DNA from 4 places in the Cryobacterium sp. 10S3 genome. Region 1 is predicted to be linked to each of the others. Evidence: predicted binding sites of a transcription regulator. Region 1 holds the regulator's gene; each other region holds the start of a gene.
The links. The regulator LexA, encoded in region 1, represses DNA repair genes until DNA is damaged. The targets are predictions, from matches to a motif close to TCGAACANNTGTTCGA.
Positions count from the first base shown of each region.

Region 2: a site for LexA is predicted at 1,944-1,959, ahead of RHM57_RS17685 (HNH endonuclease signature motif containing protein). Genes of this name have one in related genera too.
Region 3: a site for LexA is predicted at 1,841-1,856, ahead of RHM57_RS07470 (HNH endonuclease signature motif containing protein). Genes of this name have one in related genera too.
Region 4: a site for LexA is predicted at 1,542-1,557, ahead of RHM57_RS13035 (HNH endonuclease signature motif containing protein). Genes of this name have one in related genera too.

Region 1 covers NZ_CP133773.1:987,895-991,681, reverse strand. Annotated here, with positions in the region: gene hisB (imidazoleglycerol-phosphate dehydratase HisB) at 1-368, opposite strand, end outside; gene RHM57_RS04570 (histidinol-phosphate transaminase) at 394-1,473, opposite strand; gene RHM57_RS04565 (LysM peptidoglycan-binding domain-containing protein) at 1,591-1,965, opposite strand; gene lexA (transcriptional repressor LexA) at 2,384-3,007, shown strand; gene metE (5-methyltetrahydropteroyltriglutamate--homocysteine S-methyltransferase) at 3,120-3,787, opposite strand, start outside.
Region 2 covers NZ_CP133773.1:3,823,287-3,827,073, forward strand. Annotated here, with positions in the region: gene pknB (Stk1 family PASTA domain-containing Ser/Thr kinase) at 8-1,639, shown strand; gene RHM57_RS17685 (HNH endonuclease signature motif containing protein) at 1,979-3,652, shown strand; gene RHM57_RS17690 (anthranilate synthase component II) at 3,756-3,787, opposite strand, start outside.
Region 3 covers NZ_CP133773.1:1,603,605-1,607,391, reverse strand. Annotated here, with positions in the region: gene RHM57_RS07480 (tRNA (adenine-N1)-methyltransferase) at 1-537, shown strand, start outside; gene RHM57_RS07475 (FKBP-type peptidyl-prolyl cis-trans isomerase) at 623-1,591, shown strand; gene RHM57_RS07470 (HNH endonuclease signature motif containing protein) at 1,876-3,546, shown strand; gene RHM57_RS07465 (helix-turn-helix transcriptional regulator) at 3,628-3,787, shown strand, end outside.
Region 4 covers NZ_CP133773.1:2,812,603-2,816,389, forward strand. Annotated here, with positions in the region: gene RHM57_RS13035 (HNH endonuclease signature motif containing protein) at 1-1,522, opposite strand, end outside; gene RHM57_RS13040 (DeoR/GlpR family DNA-binding transcription regulator) at 1,702-2,529, opposite strand; gene RHM57_RS13045 (class II fructose-bisphosphate aldolase) at 2,711-3,616, shown strand; gene RHM57_RS13050 (D-tagatose-bisphosphate aldolase, class II, non-catalytic subunit) at 3,696-3,787, shown strand, end outside.

The DNA of each region.
Region 1 (3,787 bases):
ATGTCGACGACAGCCTGGGCGAGGGCGTCGTCGAGGGGCACGAGCGCGTCGCCGTAGCGGGAGATGCCGGACTTGTCTCCGAGCGCCTGCCGGATGGCGAGTCCGAGCACGATGGCGACGTCTTCGACGGTGTGGTGCACGTCGATCTCGATGTCCCCCGACGCCCGCACGGTGAGGTCGGTCAGCGAGTGCTTGGCGAACGCGGTGAGCATGTGGTCGTAGAACGGCACCGAGGTGTGGATGTCGGAGACGCCGGTGCCGTCGAGGTTGATCGTCAGGTCGATGCTCGACTCGCTCGTCTCCCGCTGCAGGTGCGCGATGCGGGCCTGTGCGGTCGATGACTGTGCGGCCGGTGACTGTGAGCTCATGCGGCTAGTTTATTGGCCCGGGCGGTTACGCGTGGCCCAGTGCTTCGAGGGCGTCGAGGAATACGCTCGTCTCGCGCTCGGTGCCGGCCGTGACCCGCAGGTGGCCGGGGATCCCGACGTCGCGCACGAGGATGCCCTCGGCGAGCAGCGCCTCGAAGGTTCCGCGCGGGTCGGAGACCCCGCCGAACAGCACGAAATTGCTCCAGCTCCGCAAGGGGCGGTAGCCCAGCCGGTGCAGCTCGGTGACGAGGCGGTCGCGCTGGCCGCGGATGTCGTCGACCATGCGCAGCATCTCCGGCGTGTGCGCGAAAGCGGCGACGGCCGCGGCCTGGGTCAGCGCGGAGAGGTGGTACGGCAGGCGCACGAGCCGCAGCGCATCAGTCACGGCCGGGTCGGCGGCGAGGTAGCCCACCCGGGCCCCGGCGAATGCGAAGGCCTTGCTCATCGTGCGCGAGACCAGCAGGCGTTCCCTGCCGGGCAGCAGGGTGAGAGCGGATGCCGTCCCCACCGGAGCGAATTCGGCGTAGGCCTCGTCGACGACCACGATGCCGTCACAGGCGTCGTAGACGGCGGCGATCACGTCGAGAGAGAGCGGGGTGCCGGTCGGGTTGTTCGGGGAGCACAGGAAGACGAGGTCGGGATTGACCCGGTTGACCCAGTCGACGGCGCGTTCCGGGGTGAGTTCGAAGTCGGCGTCGCGGTCACCGGCGACCCAGCGGGTTCCGGTTCCCGAGGCGAGCAACGGGTACATCGAATAGGTGGGGGCGAAACCGAGGAGGGTGCGTCCCGGCCCGCCGAAGGCCTGCAGCACCTGCTGGAGAACCTCGTTGGAGCCGTTGGCCGCCCAGATGTTCTGACGGGTGAGACCGTGTCCGAGGTAGCGGGCCATCGCCTCGCGCAGTTCCGTGAATTCCCGGTCCGGGTACCGGTTGATCCCCCGGATAGCGGCGGCCAGTGCTGCGGCGATGTCGACGGCCACGTCCTCGGGGATGCCGTGGGTGTTCTCATTCACGTTGAGCGCGACCGGCACGTGCAGCTGCGGCGCCCCATAGGGAGTGAGCCCGCGAAGATTGTCGCGGAGGGGCAGGTCGTTGAGACTGGTCACTCCCCCCATGTTACCGATGGGCCTCAGCACCGGCGGGTCATATTGCCCGTGGTTCAGTATTTGGCTTGCTCAGTACTCCGGTGGTTCAGTATCCGGCTTGCTCAGTATCCGGCTTGCTCAGTATTCGGCAGGGAGAGCCAAGCGCTGGCCCGGCTGCACGCTCTCGGAGGGCAGCTGGTTCAGGTTGACGATCTCGGCGATGACCTCGCGCGGATCGGCAGAAGGGGCGATGCGCTCGGCAAGCTGCCACAACGACTGGCCCGACTGGATCGTGACGTAGTCGAAGGTCGTCGCACTTCCACCCGCGTCGGCGCTCATGCCGCTGCCGCTCAAGGTGCTGCCGTCTGCGGCGGCGAGGCCGCCGTTGAGGGCGAGGGCAAGCGCGCCGACGACGAGGGGGACGCCGGCGATCGCGGTCAGCACGGCACGACCGCGCCGGGTGATGCGCAGCCGGGTGTGCGCCCCCGGGACCAGCTCGATTGTTGTGCTCATGTCTGCCTCCTGTGTATTCGTATCCGACTCTCGGCCGGGAGAGCTGGATACGAAGCTATGTTCCGAATATATATTCGATTGTTCGAACAATCAAGACTTTCTCCGGTTATTATTGGGGTGAAGTACACGACACACTCGAATGAATGTCTGCACTTCGCCCCAGGCTGGTTACAGTTTCGATTGACTGGTGTGAACTCAACCAGCGACCACTGACATTCGGATACGGTCGCCTCACGGCATCCACCGGGGCGACCGCCCGCCACCGCCCACCGCCACCGACAGGAGCGACATCGTGACCCAGGACAGCGTGACCCCGGACAGCGAGACCCCGGACAGCGTGACCCCGTTCGCCGGCAGTTCCCCCGAACGAGGCGGAACACGTCGGAGGAAGAGCCTCAGCGACAAGCAGCGCGCGATCATGGACGTGATCCAGCGCTCTGTCGGCCAGCGCGGCTATCCGCCGAGCATGCGGGAGATCGGTGACGCCGTGGGCCTGTCGTCGCTGTCGAGCGTCACCCACCAGCTCAACCAGCTCCAGCTGAGCGGCTACCTGCGCAGGGACCCGAACCGGCCCCGGGCGCTCGAGGTCCTGATCGAGCTGCCGCAGTCGCCGGAGGACACCGCGGCCGGCGCCGCCGAGAACTTCCAGCAGGGTACCCCGGTGGGCGACGCGGCAATGGTGCCGCTCGTCGGGCGGATCGCGGCCGGTGTTCCGATCATGGCCGACCAGCAGGTCGACGAGATCTTCCCGCTCCCGCGCCAGCTCGTCGGCAAGGGCGAGCTGTTCATGCTCAAGGTCGTCGGCGAATCGATGATCGACGCCGCGATCATGGACGGCGACTGGGTCGTCGTCCGCCAGCAGAAGACCGCGGAGAACGGCGAGATCGTCGCCGCGATGCTCGATGGCGAGGCGACGGTGAAGGTCTTCCGGCAGCGTGACGGCCACACCTGGCTGCTGCCGAGGAACACCAACTTCGAGCCGATCCTCGGTGACCACGCCGAGATCCTCGGCAAGATCGTCGCCGTCCTGCGTTCCCTGTAGCTCACTGTAGATCCCCCGTGCGCGCCAACTGCGCCGCTTCGCGCCAGGCAAGCCTGGCGCGAAGCGGCGCAAACGGCGCGTCGCGCGCGGCGGGTGTTCGCCGCGAGGAGGATCAGGCGAGGGCGGGCACGCCTGCGGCGAGGCGGGCGCGCACGATGCGGGTCGCCTCGATCATGTTTCCGAGAGACTCGACCGTCTCCGCGTAGCCGCGGGTCTTGAGCCCGCAATCCGGGTTCACCCAGACCTGACCGGCCGGGATGGCGGCGACGGCACGGTCGAGCAGCTCCGTCAGCTCGGCAACGCCCGGCACCCGCGGTGAGTGGATGTCGTAGACGCCCGGGCCGATGCCGTGGTCGAAGCCATTGGCCTGAATGTCCGTCACGACCTCCATCCGGGAGCGGGCCGCCTCGATGCTCGTCACGTCGGCGTCGAGAGCGCGGATCGCCTCGAGCACGACACCGAACTCGGAGTAGCAGAGGTGGGTGTGGATCTGGGTGGCGTCCCGCACCCCGGCGGTCGCGAGCCGGAACGAGCCGACGGACCAGTCGAGGTAGTCTGCGTGGCCGGCCTTCTTGAGCGGAAGCAGTTCGCGCAGGGCCGGCTCGTCGACCTGGATGATGCCGATTCCGGCGGCCTCGAGGTCGGCGATCTCGTCGCGGAGGGCGAGGGCGACCTGGCGCGCCGTCTCGCCGAGGGGCTGGTCGTCGCGCACGAAGGACCAGGCGAGGATGGTGACCGGGCCGGTCAGCATGCCCTTGACCGGCTTCGCCGTCAGCCCCT
Region 2 (3,787 bases), 1.4 Mb from region 1:
CGGCGGCATGTCCGACGTGCATATCGGCACCGACGCGCGGCTCGGCCGCACGGTTGCGATCAAACTCCTGAAGTCGTCCCTCGCGGCCGATCCCGCCTTCCGCACCCGCTTCCGCCAGGAGGCCCAGGCCGCGGCGCGGATGGCGCACCCCACGATCGTGCGTGTCTTCGACGCCGGCGAGGAGACCGTCGGAGAACCCGGCGGCCTCGAATCGCAGATTCCGTTCATCGTGATGGAATTCGTCGACGGACGCCTGCTCAAGGACATCATCCGCGAAGGCCCTGTCCAGGCCACCGAGGCCGTGCGCATCATCGACGGCGTCCTGACGGCGCTCGAATACTCGCACCGCGCGGGTGTCGTTCATCGCGACATCAAGCCCGGCAACATCATGATCACCAAGACCGGCCAGGTGAAGGTGATGGACTTCGGCATCGCGAGGGCCATCTCGGATTCCTCGACGACGGTCGCCCAGACCACGGCGATCCTCGGCACGGCATCCTATTTCTCCCCGGAGCAGGCCAAGGGAGAATCCGTCGACGCACGCACGGACCTGTACTCCACCGGCGTCGTTCTCTTCGAGATGCTCACCGGCCGCGCGCCCTTCCGCGGCGATACACCCGTCGCCGTCGCCTACCAGCACGTCAGCGAGACACCGGTCGCCCCGAGCTCGATCAACCCCAAGGTTTCCCCGGCACTCGACGTCGTCGTGATGCGCGCCCTTGAAAAGGACCGTTTCGCCCGGTACCAGAGCGCCGTCGAGTTCCGAACGGATGTCGAGATCGCCGGCTCCGGCGTGATCCCGCTGCACCGCCCCGTCGATGAAGCCACCGCGAGCCTTTTCGGCGCACCGCCCACGGCGACCTCCGGATCGGAGCTCGCGCTCAAGCAACTCGCCGAGGACGCCACGATGGTGCGCACTCAGCGACGGCCCCCGGTCATCTGGATCTGGGCCGGCATCCTCAGCGTGATCGTGATCGTGCTTTCCGTGATGATCTGGGCCTTCAGCCTCACCCCCAGCAGCGACCTCCCGGATAACTCCCGGAAGGTGCCCTCGTTGGTCGGCCAGAGCTACGAGACCGCCCAGAACACCCTCATCGAGTCCGACCTCGCTGCCACGATGGCCCAGGAGGCCAGCGCAACGGTCCCCAAGGACAAGGTCACCCGCACAGACCCGCCCGCTGGAACGATCGCCCAGCCGACCGATGTGATCAAGGTCTACGTATCAACGGGTCCGCAGCCCGTGACGGTGCCCGATGTCACGAACCTGCCGATCGCCGACGCCCAGGCCGCGATCAGCGCTCTCGGGCTCCTGCCAGGGTCGATCACCAAGGAGAACTCTGCGACGATCGCGCCCAACCTTGTGCTGCGCACCGACCCGGCGCTGCAGGGGAGCGCCCAGACCGGCGACACCGTCGATATCTTCATCTCCAGCGGCCTCGTCACCCTGCCGAACCTCGTCGGCCAGTCCCTTCAGGCGGCTAGCGAGCTCCTGCTGGCCCCGTCCGTACAGGTTGTGCCGATCCCGACGCCAGACGCCACGTGCGCCATGAAACCGGGATCTCCGGTCACCAAGCAATCCCAGGCGCCCGGAGACGTGGAGCAGAAGTCCCAGGTGGCGCTCACCTACTGCGCAGGCTAACGCCGCGTTTTCTGCCCCACCCTCCCTCCCGCTCGGGATGCAAAGAGCTCACGAGCGCATGTGCCCGACAGGCCAGCGCGCTGGCCACCGTGCCGCCTGCCGTGCCCGAGCGCGGAGGATCCCAGAGCAGGGTGAGTGTGTCGAATTCAGGAGATTCTTGGTGTCGGGTGGGATCGGCCGCACTAGTCCGCGAACCGGAGTTGCCCGCCCGTGCGGATCTCCTGAATTCGGTACCACGAGCACGCACCCGTCGTCTTCAGGTATGAAACTCGAAATAAGAAGCACAAAATTATGTGAGTAAGTCTCGCATTCGTGTTCTATTCGGGGTAGAATCGGGGTATGGCAGGAGCTTCAGATCCCCAGTCACACACCCCGCAGGCCCACGATTCAGTGGCCGCGGGAGATCAGCCCATCACGGTGGGCCGCGTATCCACCGAGTCGGCCCATCCGGTTGCGGTTGCCGAGGGTTTCGAGGGCGCGGAGGGTCTGGTCGGCTCGGTGTCGTCGGTTCATGCGGATGCTGTCGCCCGGCTCGTGGAGGCGCAGGCGGTTCTCGCCGATGCCCTGGCGGCGATCCCGGTCGGGCTGCTCAGCGATACAGAAGCTGTCTCGGCGCTGAGTACCGTGGAGGCGATCGGGCGGACGGTGGATGCGGCCCGGGTGAGCACGGCGACGGATGTGGACCGGAGGGCCCGGGTCCTCGGCCGCGAAGGTCTGGCCTGGCGGATGGGCTGCACGGGCCCGTGGGATGTCCTCACCCGGGTGACGCGGGTTTCGGCCCGGGAAGTGAAGCGGCGCACGAAGCTCGGCGACGCGGTGTTACCGCGGCCGTGCGGCGGAAGCAGCTGGTTACCGCCCTTGTTCCCGACCGTTGGGGCCGCCCTGGCAGCGGGGGAGATCGGGGTGGAGACGGCGGAGTTGATCGTGGCCGGGTTGCAGGTGATCAGTCACCGGGTGGCGCCGGATGACCTGTTGACGGCGGAGCGGGCCCTGGTCGCCTCTGCGGCGGGGCTGATCACCCCGGAGACGGAGAACCTGGCCGGGGCGGGTGTCGCGGTGACGACGGACTTGATCCGGGGCATGGTCGCTCAGTGGCAGGCGGCCCTGGACCCCGACGGGGTCCTCCCAACCGAGGACCTGTTCGAAGCGAAGTCCAACATCGGCTTCGGACAACTCAAGAACGGGCTCTACCCCGTCAAGGGCGGAGTCACGCCGGAACTCTACGGGGTGATGAACACCCTCTTCGACGCCTTCCTCAGCTTCCACGCCCGCCCGGCGTTCCCCACCGCCGAGGAACAGGCCCTCATGGACTCGGGGCAGATGATCCCCGGCGCCGAGACCGCGGGCACGGACGCGGGCACGGGCCCGGAGCTGGACGTGATCGAGGCAGAGCTGCGGGAGCGCCGCGCGGATACCCGCACCGGCGGGGAGAAACGCGCCGACATCCTCCGGGCCCTGTTCGAACACGCCGCCCGCGACGAGGACACGCCCAGCATGGGCGGGTCGGCGCCGACGGTGATGGTGCACGTGAATGCAGCGGACCTCGCCTCGGGGGTCGGGGTGGGGTGGATCGACGGGGTCGAGGCCCCCGTGTCTTTGAAGACGGTGCATCAGCGCATCTGTGATGGCGGCTTCCAAGGGGTCCTCTTCGGGGCGAACAACGAAGTGCTCAAGCTCGGGCCGGAACGACGGTACTTCAACCGGGCCCAGCGCCGGGCGATCACCGCCCGGGACGGCGGCTGCATCATCCCCGGGTGCAAGGCCCCGGCGCACTGGGCCGAAGTGCACCACGTGAAGCCCTGGGCGAAGGACGGGCCCACGACCGTCGACAACGGGGTCCTACTGTGCTGGTTCCACCACCACAGCATCGATACCTCCGGGTGGGAGATCCGAATGGTGAAGGGCTCACCGCAGGTGCGGGCCCCCGGGTTGATCGATCCGCAACGGCTCTGGCGGCCGCCGAACAGGCACCGCGCCCACCAGGTCCTCACCGGACCACCCAACCGCGACTGACCAGGCGCGACCGCCCGGCATTGAACCGTTGAAGCCTTGAACCGAACACCACAACGGAGCGACCGCGGCCCCTCATGTCGGAGCACAGCCGCTCGGACTACCCCTAGGAGAGCTTGAGGATGGGGTGGAGTCCCC
Region 3 (3,787 bases), 620 kb from region 1:
CTCGACATGCTCGCCCCCTGGGAATGCCTCGAGGCCGTCTCCGCCGCGCTCAAGCCCGGCGGCGTCCTGCTCTGCTACGTCGCGACCGTGACCCAGCTCTCCCGCGTCGCCGAGGCCATCCGCGGAACCGGGTTCTACACGAACCCGGATTCGAACGAGACCATGGTGCGCGGCTGGCACGTCGAGGGCCTCGCGGTCCGCCCGGACCACCGGATGATCGGCCACACCGGATTCCTGATCACGGCACGGCGCCTCGCACCCGACACGATCCTGCCCGAACTCAAGCGCCGGCCGTCCAAGACCGACTTCTCCGACGCTGATGTCGAGGCCTGGACCCCTGGTGCACTCGGCGAACGCAGTGTGAGCGGAAAAGTCATGCGCAAGCGGGTCCGGATCGCGGAGGCCGGCGCAGCCACCTCCAAGGCCAGAGGCCTCGACGGGCGGGGCCCGGCCGTCGTCGCAGCGCCCCTCGACCTGCCCCGAACGACCGAGACCACGGCCGACGCCGCGACCGACACCGCAGCCGACGCCGGTTAGGATAGGCTCCGGCCGTGTTCGGCCTCCCGACTGTGGGCGCCAGAGGGCGCCGCACGCTGAACGTCCCACACTGAAATGAGATCCTGTGCGTAGAGCTTCTGCCCTCATTGCGACTGCCGGCCTGCTGCTTGCCGCCCTCACCGGGTGCAGCAGCAGTGCGGATGCCGCGTCGAGCTGCGTCGCACCGATCAGCGATGGCGCCGCCTCGAAGCTCGTCACGGTCAGCGACAACCTCGGCGCCGTTCCGAAGGTCGACTTCCCGACCCCGCTCATGACGGGGACGACCCAGGGCAGGGTCATCGTCCCCGGCTCCGGTGACAGGCTCGTCACCGGCCAGCAGGCGAAGATCGAACTGAACGTCTACAACGGGACGACGGGCTCACCGATCCAGGTCAGCAAGTACGACAGCACGAGCGCGAACGTGCTCACCCTCAACGACCAGACCATCAAGGGCATCACCGACGGGCTCGCCTGCGCGCAGGCCGGCTCGCGCATCGCCGTCGTCGTCTCCCCGGACGACGCGTTCGGACCCCAGGGCGGCAACTCCACCCTCGGGATCGCCGCAACGGACTCCCTGGTCTTCGTGATCGACGTTGTGAAGACCTACCTGCTCCGGGCGAACGGTGCCGACCAGACTCCGATCAACGGCCTTCCCGCCGTCGTGCTCGACGCCAACGGCACCCCCGGGATCACGATCCCGGGCGGCACGCCGCCGGCCGACCTTCAGGTCGCCGTCCTGAAGAAGGGCACCGGCGACACCGTCAAGGAGGGCGACACGGTCACCGTGCACTACACCGGCGTCCTCTGGGCGGAGAAGAAGGTCTTCGACTCCAGCTGGACGAAGGGCGCGCCGGCACAGCTCCTCGCCGTCGACGGCTCGAAGACCCAGGGCGGCGTCGTCCCCGGCTTCGCGACCGCGATCATCGGACAGACCGTGGGCTCGCAGATCCTCACCGTTGTCCCGCCCGCGAAGGGCTACGGAGACGCAGCGCAGGGAACCATCCCGGCCGGCTCCACCCTCGTCTTCGTCATCGACATCCTCGGCATCGGCTAGCCCCACCGCTCCACTGCCGCACGCGTCACCCTCCGTTCACGAGAGCGAGGGTGCCGCGTGCTTTCGGGCGACCGGCCCGTGCTTTCGCCGGTGAGCCGGGTCTTCATGGATGCCCCACGAATCTCTGGTCAGGACCACGCGGCCGCCTGGGGCCGCGTGGGGTCGCCTGAGTGGAACCACGGGCAGGAGAATCAACCGTCTTCAGGTGTGAAACTCAAGATGAGAAGCCTAAAATTATGTGAGTAAGTCTCGTATTCGTGTTCGATTCGGGGTAGAATCGGGGTATGGCAGGAGCTTCCGATCCCCAGTCACACACCCCGCAGACACCCGGTTCCGGGGTCGCGGGTGACCAGCCCATCGCAGGCGTCGAGTCGGCCCATTCGGTCGCGGTTGCCGAGGGGTTCGAGGGCGCTGATGGGTTGGCCGGTTCGGTTCCGTCGGTGCCGTCGGTGCATGCGGATGCTGTCGCCCGGCTCGCCGAGGCGCAGGCGGTTCTCGCCGATGCCCTGGCGGCGATCCCGGTGGGGCTGCTCAGCGATACAGAAGCGGTGACGGCGCTGAGTACCGTGGAGGCGATCGGTCGGACGGTGGATGCGGCCCGGGTGAGCACGGCGACGGATGTGGACCGGAGGGCCCGGGTGCTCGGCCGGGAGGGTCTGGCGTGGAAAATGGGCTGCACGGGCCCGTGGGATGTACTCACCCGGGTGACGCGGGTGTCGGCCCGGGAAGTGAAGCGGCGCACGAAGCTCGGCGACGCGGTGTTGCCGCGGCCGTGCGGCGGGAGCAGCTGGTTGCCGCCCTTGTTCCCGACCGTTGGGGCCGCCCTGGCAGCGGGGGAGATCGGGGTGGAGACGGCGGAGTTGATCGTGGCGGGGTTGCAGGTGATCAGTCACCGGGTGGCGCCGGATGACCTGTTGACGGCGGAGCGGGCCTTGGTTGCCTCGGCGGCGGGCCTGATCACCCGGGAGACGGAGGATTTGGCCGGGGCCGGTGTGCCGGTGACGACGGACTTGATCCGGGGCATGGTCGCGCAGTGGCAGGCGGCCCTGGACCCCGACGGGGTCCTCCCGACCGAGGACCTGTTCGAGGCGAAGTCGAACATCGGCTTCGGCCAACTCAAGAACGGGCTCTACCCCGTCAAGGGCGGGGTGACACCGGAACTCTACGGGGTGATGAACACCCTCTTCGACACCTTCCTCAGCTTCCACGCCCGCCCGGCGTTCCCCACCGCCGAGGAACAGGCGCTCATGGACTCCGGGCAGATGATCCCCGGCGCCGAATCAGCGGGTACCGACGCGGGCACGGGCCCGGATCTGGACGTGATCGAGGCAGAGCTCCGGGAGCGCCGGGCGGATACCCGCACGGGCGGGGAGAAACGCGCCGACATCCTCCGGGCGTTGTTCGAACACGCCGCCCGCGACACGGACACCCCGTCGATGGGCGGGTCGGCGCCGACGGTGATGGTGCACGTGAACGCCGCCGACCTCGCCTCCGGGGTCGGGGTCGGGTGGATCGACGGGGTCGAAGCCCCCGTGTCTTTGAAGACGGTGCATCAGCGCATCTGCGACGGCGGCTTCCAAGGCGTGTTGTTCGGGGCGAACAACGAAGTCCTCAAGCTCGGGCCGGAACGACGGTACTTCAACCGGGCCCAGCGCCGGGCGATCACCGCCCGGGACGGCGGCTGCATCATCCCCGGCTGCAAAGCCCCGGCGCACTGGGCCGAAGTACACCACGTGAAGCCCTGGGCCCAGGACGGCCCGACGACCGTCGACAACGGGGTCTTACTCTGCTGGTTCCATCACCACAGCATCGACACCTCCGGGTGGGAGATCCGCATGGTGAAGGGCTCACCACAAGTCCGGGCCCCCGGACTCATCGACCCGCAACGGCTCTGGCGGCCACCGAACAGGCACCGCGCCCACCAAGTCCTCACCGGACCACCCAACCGCCCATGACCAGTGACCCGGGCAACGAGTCGCCTCCGCTTCTCGTTCCGCGACACGGGCGGTGTGCCGGCGCTCGGTTAGACTCACGGGGTGTCGACGACCCCCGAACCGATCAACCGCGTCACGGTTGAAGAACGCCTGTTCAGCCTCGTGCTGGCCCTGATAGCGACCGAGATCGGCCTCACGAAGGCCGACATCCTCTCGACCGTTCAGGGCTACCGGCAGCGCTACGTGCACAGCGGCGACAATG
Region 4 (3,787 bases), 1.8 Mb from region 1:
TGTCGATGGTGTGGTGGTGGAACCAGCACAGTAGTACCCCGTTGTCGACGTTGGTCGGTCCGTCCTGCGCCCAGGGCTTCACGTGGTGTACTTCGGCCCAGTGCGCCGGGGCTTTGCAGCCGGGGATTATGCAGCCGCCGTCCCGGGCGGTAATCGCCCGGCGCTGCGCCCGGTTGAAATAGCGCCGCTCCGGACCCAGCTTGATGACTTCGTTGTTCGCCCCGAACAGGACCCCTTGGAAGCCGCCGTCACAGATGCGCTGGTGCACTGTCTTGAGCGATACCGGGGCCTCGACCCCGTCGATCCACCCCACCCCGACCCCGGAGGCGAGGTCTGCGGCGTTCACGTGCACCATCACGGTCGGGGCGGATCCGCCCATGCTGGGCGTGTCCTCGTCGCGGGCGGCGTGTTCGAACAACGCCCGGAGGATGTCGGCGCGTTTCTCCCCACTCGTGCGGGTGTCCGCGCGCCGCTCCCGGAGCTCTGCTTCGATCACGTCCAGCTCCGGGCCTGTGTCGGCGTCGGTACCCGCGGTCTCGGCGCCGGGGATCATCTGCCCGGAGTCCATCAGGGCCTGTTCCTCGGCGGTGGGGAACGCGGGCCGGGAATGGAAGCTCAGGAAGGCGTCGAACATCGTGTTCATGATCCCGAACAGTTCCGGCGTCACCCCACCCTTCACCGGATACAAGCCGTTCTTCAACTGGCCGAAGCCGATGTTGGATTTCGCCTCGAAAAGGTCCTCCTGGGGCAGTATCCCGTCGGGGTCCAGGGCCGCCTGCCACTGCGCGACCATGCCCCGGATCAAGTCCGTCGTCACCGGCACACCGGCCCCGGCCAAATCCTCGGTCTCCGGGGTGATCAGCCCCGCCGCCGTGGCGACCAGGGCCCGCTCCGCCGTGAGCAGGTCATCCGGCGCCACCCGGTGACTGATCACCTGCAACCCCGCCACGATCAACTCCGCCGTCTCCACCCCGATCTCCCCCGCCGCCAGGGCGGCCCCAACGGTCGGGAACAAGGGCGGCAACCAGCTGCTCCCGCCGCACGGCCGCGGCAACACCGCGTCGCCGAGCTTGACGCGCCGCTTCACCTCCCGGGCCGACACCCGCGTCACCCGGGTGAGGACATCCCACGGGCCCGTGCAGCCCATCCGCCAGGCCAGGCCCTCGCGGCCGAGGACCCGGGCCCTCCGGTCCACATCCGTCGCCGTGCTCACCCGGGCCGCATCCACCGTCCGACCGATCGCCTCCACGGTACTCAGCGCCGTGACAGCTTCTGTGTCGCTGAGCAGCCCGACCGGGATCGCCGCCAGGGCATCGGCGAGAACCGCCTGCGCCTCGGCGAGCCTTGCGACAGCATCCGCATGCACCGACGGCACCGAGCCGGCCAGACCCTCCGAGCCCTCGAAACCCTCGGCAACCGCGACCGAATAGGCCGACTCGACGACTGCGGTGGGCTGATCACCCGCGGCCACTGAATCGTGGGCCTGCGGGGTGTGTGACTGGGGATCGGAAGCTCCTGCCATGCCCCGATTCTACCCCGAATCGAATACGAATACGAGACTTACTCAGTTAATTAAATGGCTTACTTATTCAGAAATCAAATTTGATCACGACCACATCGCCGCGCGCGCAACGTCCTCCCGCCTGCGTGTCGGCCGCGGCCTCTGTGTCACGGCGAACATTCTGAGGACTATGCCGTGCCCTACCGACGCACAGCGCTGAGGTCGACGATGTGTACGGTTACCCCGGCGTCTGCGATCAACTGAAGCGCGGCGGGGTCCGCGTCGGAATCTGTGACGAAATCGTCGATCTCGCTCAGGTCGGCCATCTTCGCGAGGGTGACCTGTCCGACTTTCGAACCGTCGGCAACGACGATCACACGCTGGGCGTTGGCAACCATGGCGTGATTGGTGCGCGCTTCGGTTTCATCGTGGGTCGTCACACCCCCTGACACGCTGATGCCGTCGGTGCCCAGAATGGCAGTGCCCACGTTGATCGCTTTGAACGTGTTCTCGGACAGCGAGCCGACCGCCTCGAAGGAGCTCTGCCGAACGACGCCTCCCGTCATGATCACCTTGAGCTTCGGGCGTGCCGCGCACTCCAGCGCAATAGTGAGCGAATTCGTCACAATGGTCAGTCCTGACCGATTACTGAGCGCCCGGGCGACCTCGGCCGTCGTGGTCCCCCCACTCAGGGCTATCGCATACGGTCCAGCGGGGATCATTTCCACCGCACGACGCGCGATCAACTGCTTGGCCTCACGGAACTGGGTATTCCGGAGCCGAACGGGAATTTCGCTGCGGGCATCCAGGGCGCGGGCCCCGCCATGCGTCCGCACGAGCAGCCCCTGTTCGTCCAGGTCCGCCAGATCGCGCCGCAGGGTCGCCGCCGAAATACCGAGCGCCTCCGCGAGCGCGGACTGCGACATGCTCGTCTGTTCGTGAAGGAGCGACAGCACCAAGCGCATCCGCTCTGAGCGCTTGCCGGAGACCGCACGAGGGGTGGATGGATACGAGCCGTTCTGGATCATGAGACGCCTTACCGAAATTGAAACGCGCAGTATTTCTGTCCACTTTAGCAGCAAAATTGCGCGCTCCGCGCACTCTGGCGCAGTATCAAGCCATGGCCATCGTGATGGTGCAGTGCACGGATGGTGTCGAGCCGACATCGCCCGAATCGCACTCCATCACTGCCGGGAGGAGCTCGTCATCTTGCTCGCCACAACTCGCGATCTCATCGACCACTTCGGCGCAGGCAACCGTGCCGTTCTCGCCTTCAACGTGATCACCCTCGAGCACGCCGAAGCCATCGCGATCGGAGTGGAGCGCGCCAATACCGGCGCGATTCTCCAGGTGAGCGAGAACGCGATCCGGTTCCACAACGGCAGGATCTCGCCGATCATCGCGGCCTGCGCGAAGATCGCCGCCGAGTCCTCCGCGCCCATCTCCATTCATCTCGACCATTTCCAGGACCTTGCGCTCACCGAACACGCCATCGATCTGGCGAACGATCTCGGCGTGAGCTCGATCATGGTCGATGCCGCTCATCTCCCCCACGACCAGAACGTTCGCCAGACCCGCGAACTGGCTCGGCGCGCCCACGCCCGCGGCCTCTGGGTCGAGGCTGAGCTGGGCGAAATCGGCGGCAAAGACGGCGCACACTCTCCGCTCGCACGCACCCAGCCCGATGAGGCGCGTGACTTCGTCGCGCAGACCACCGTCGACGGGCTCGCCGTTGCGGTCGGCAGTTCACACGCGATGACGTCACAGGTTGCCGAGCTCGACCTCGCGCTCATCGCCCAACTCGCCGGAATCGTGCCCGTCCCCCTCGTCCTCCACGGATCCTCCGGCGTCAGCGACACGACGCTCGTCGCGGCCATCGCCGCCGGAATGCGCAAGATCAACGTCGGAACGGCACTGAACATCGCATTCACGGGCGGCGTCCGGCGGTTCCTGGCCACCAACCCGGATGTCACCGATCCGCGCACATACATTCGCGACGGCTGCGAGTCCATCTCCCGCACCGTCACGCACCTGTGCACCGTGCTCGACACGGCAGCGGCGCACAACCCCACCACCTCGGATTCAGCCCTCCTCACCGGGCTGGGTACCCGCTGACCCATCCACCCCCGAGACCCATCGATCGAACCACCCCGCCCCGAACAACGGGACGCCCGTGGGACTGCAAAGGAGCACAATGGTTAATCAACTCTGGAACACGGTACGTCGGCATAAGGCGGGTGAAACCGTCGGAATCTATTCAGTATGCTCGGCGCACCCGACCGTGCT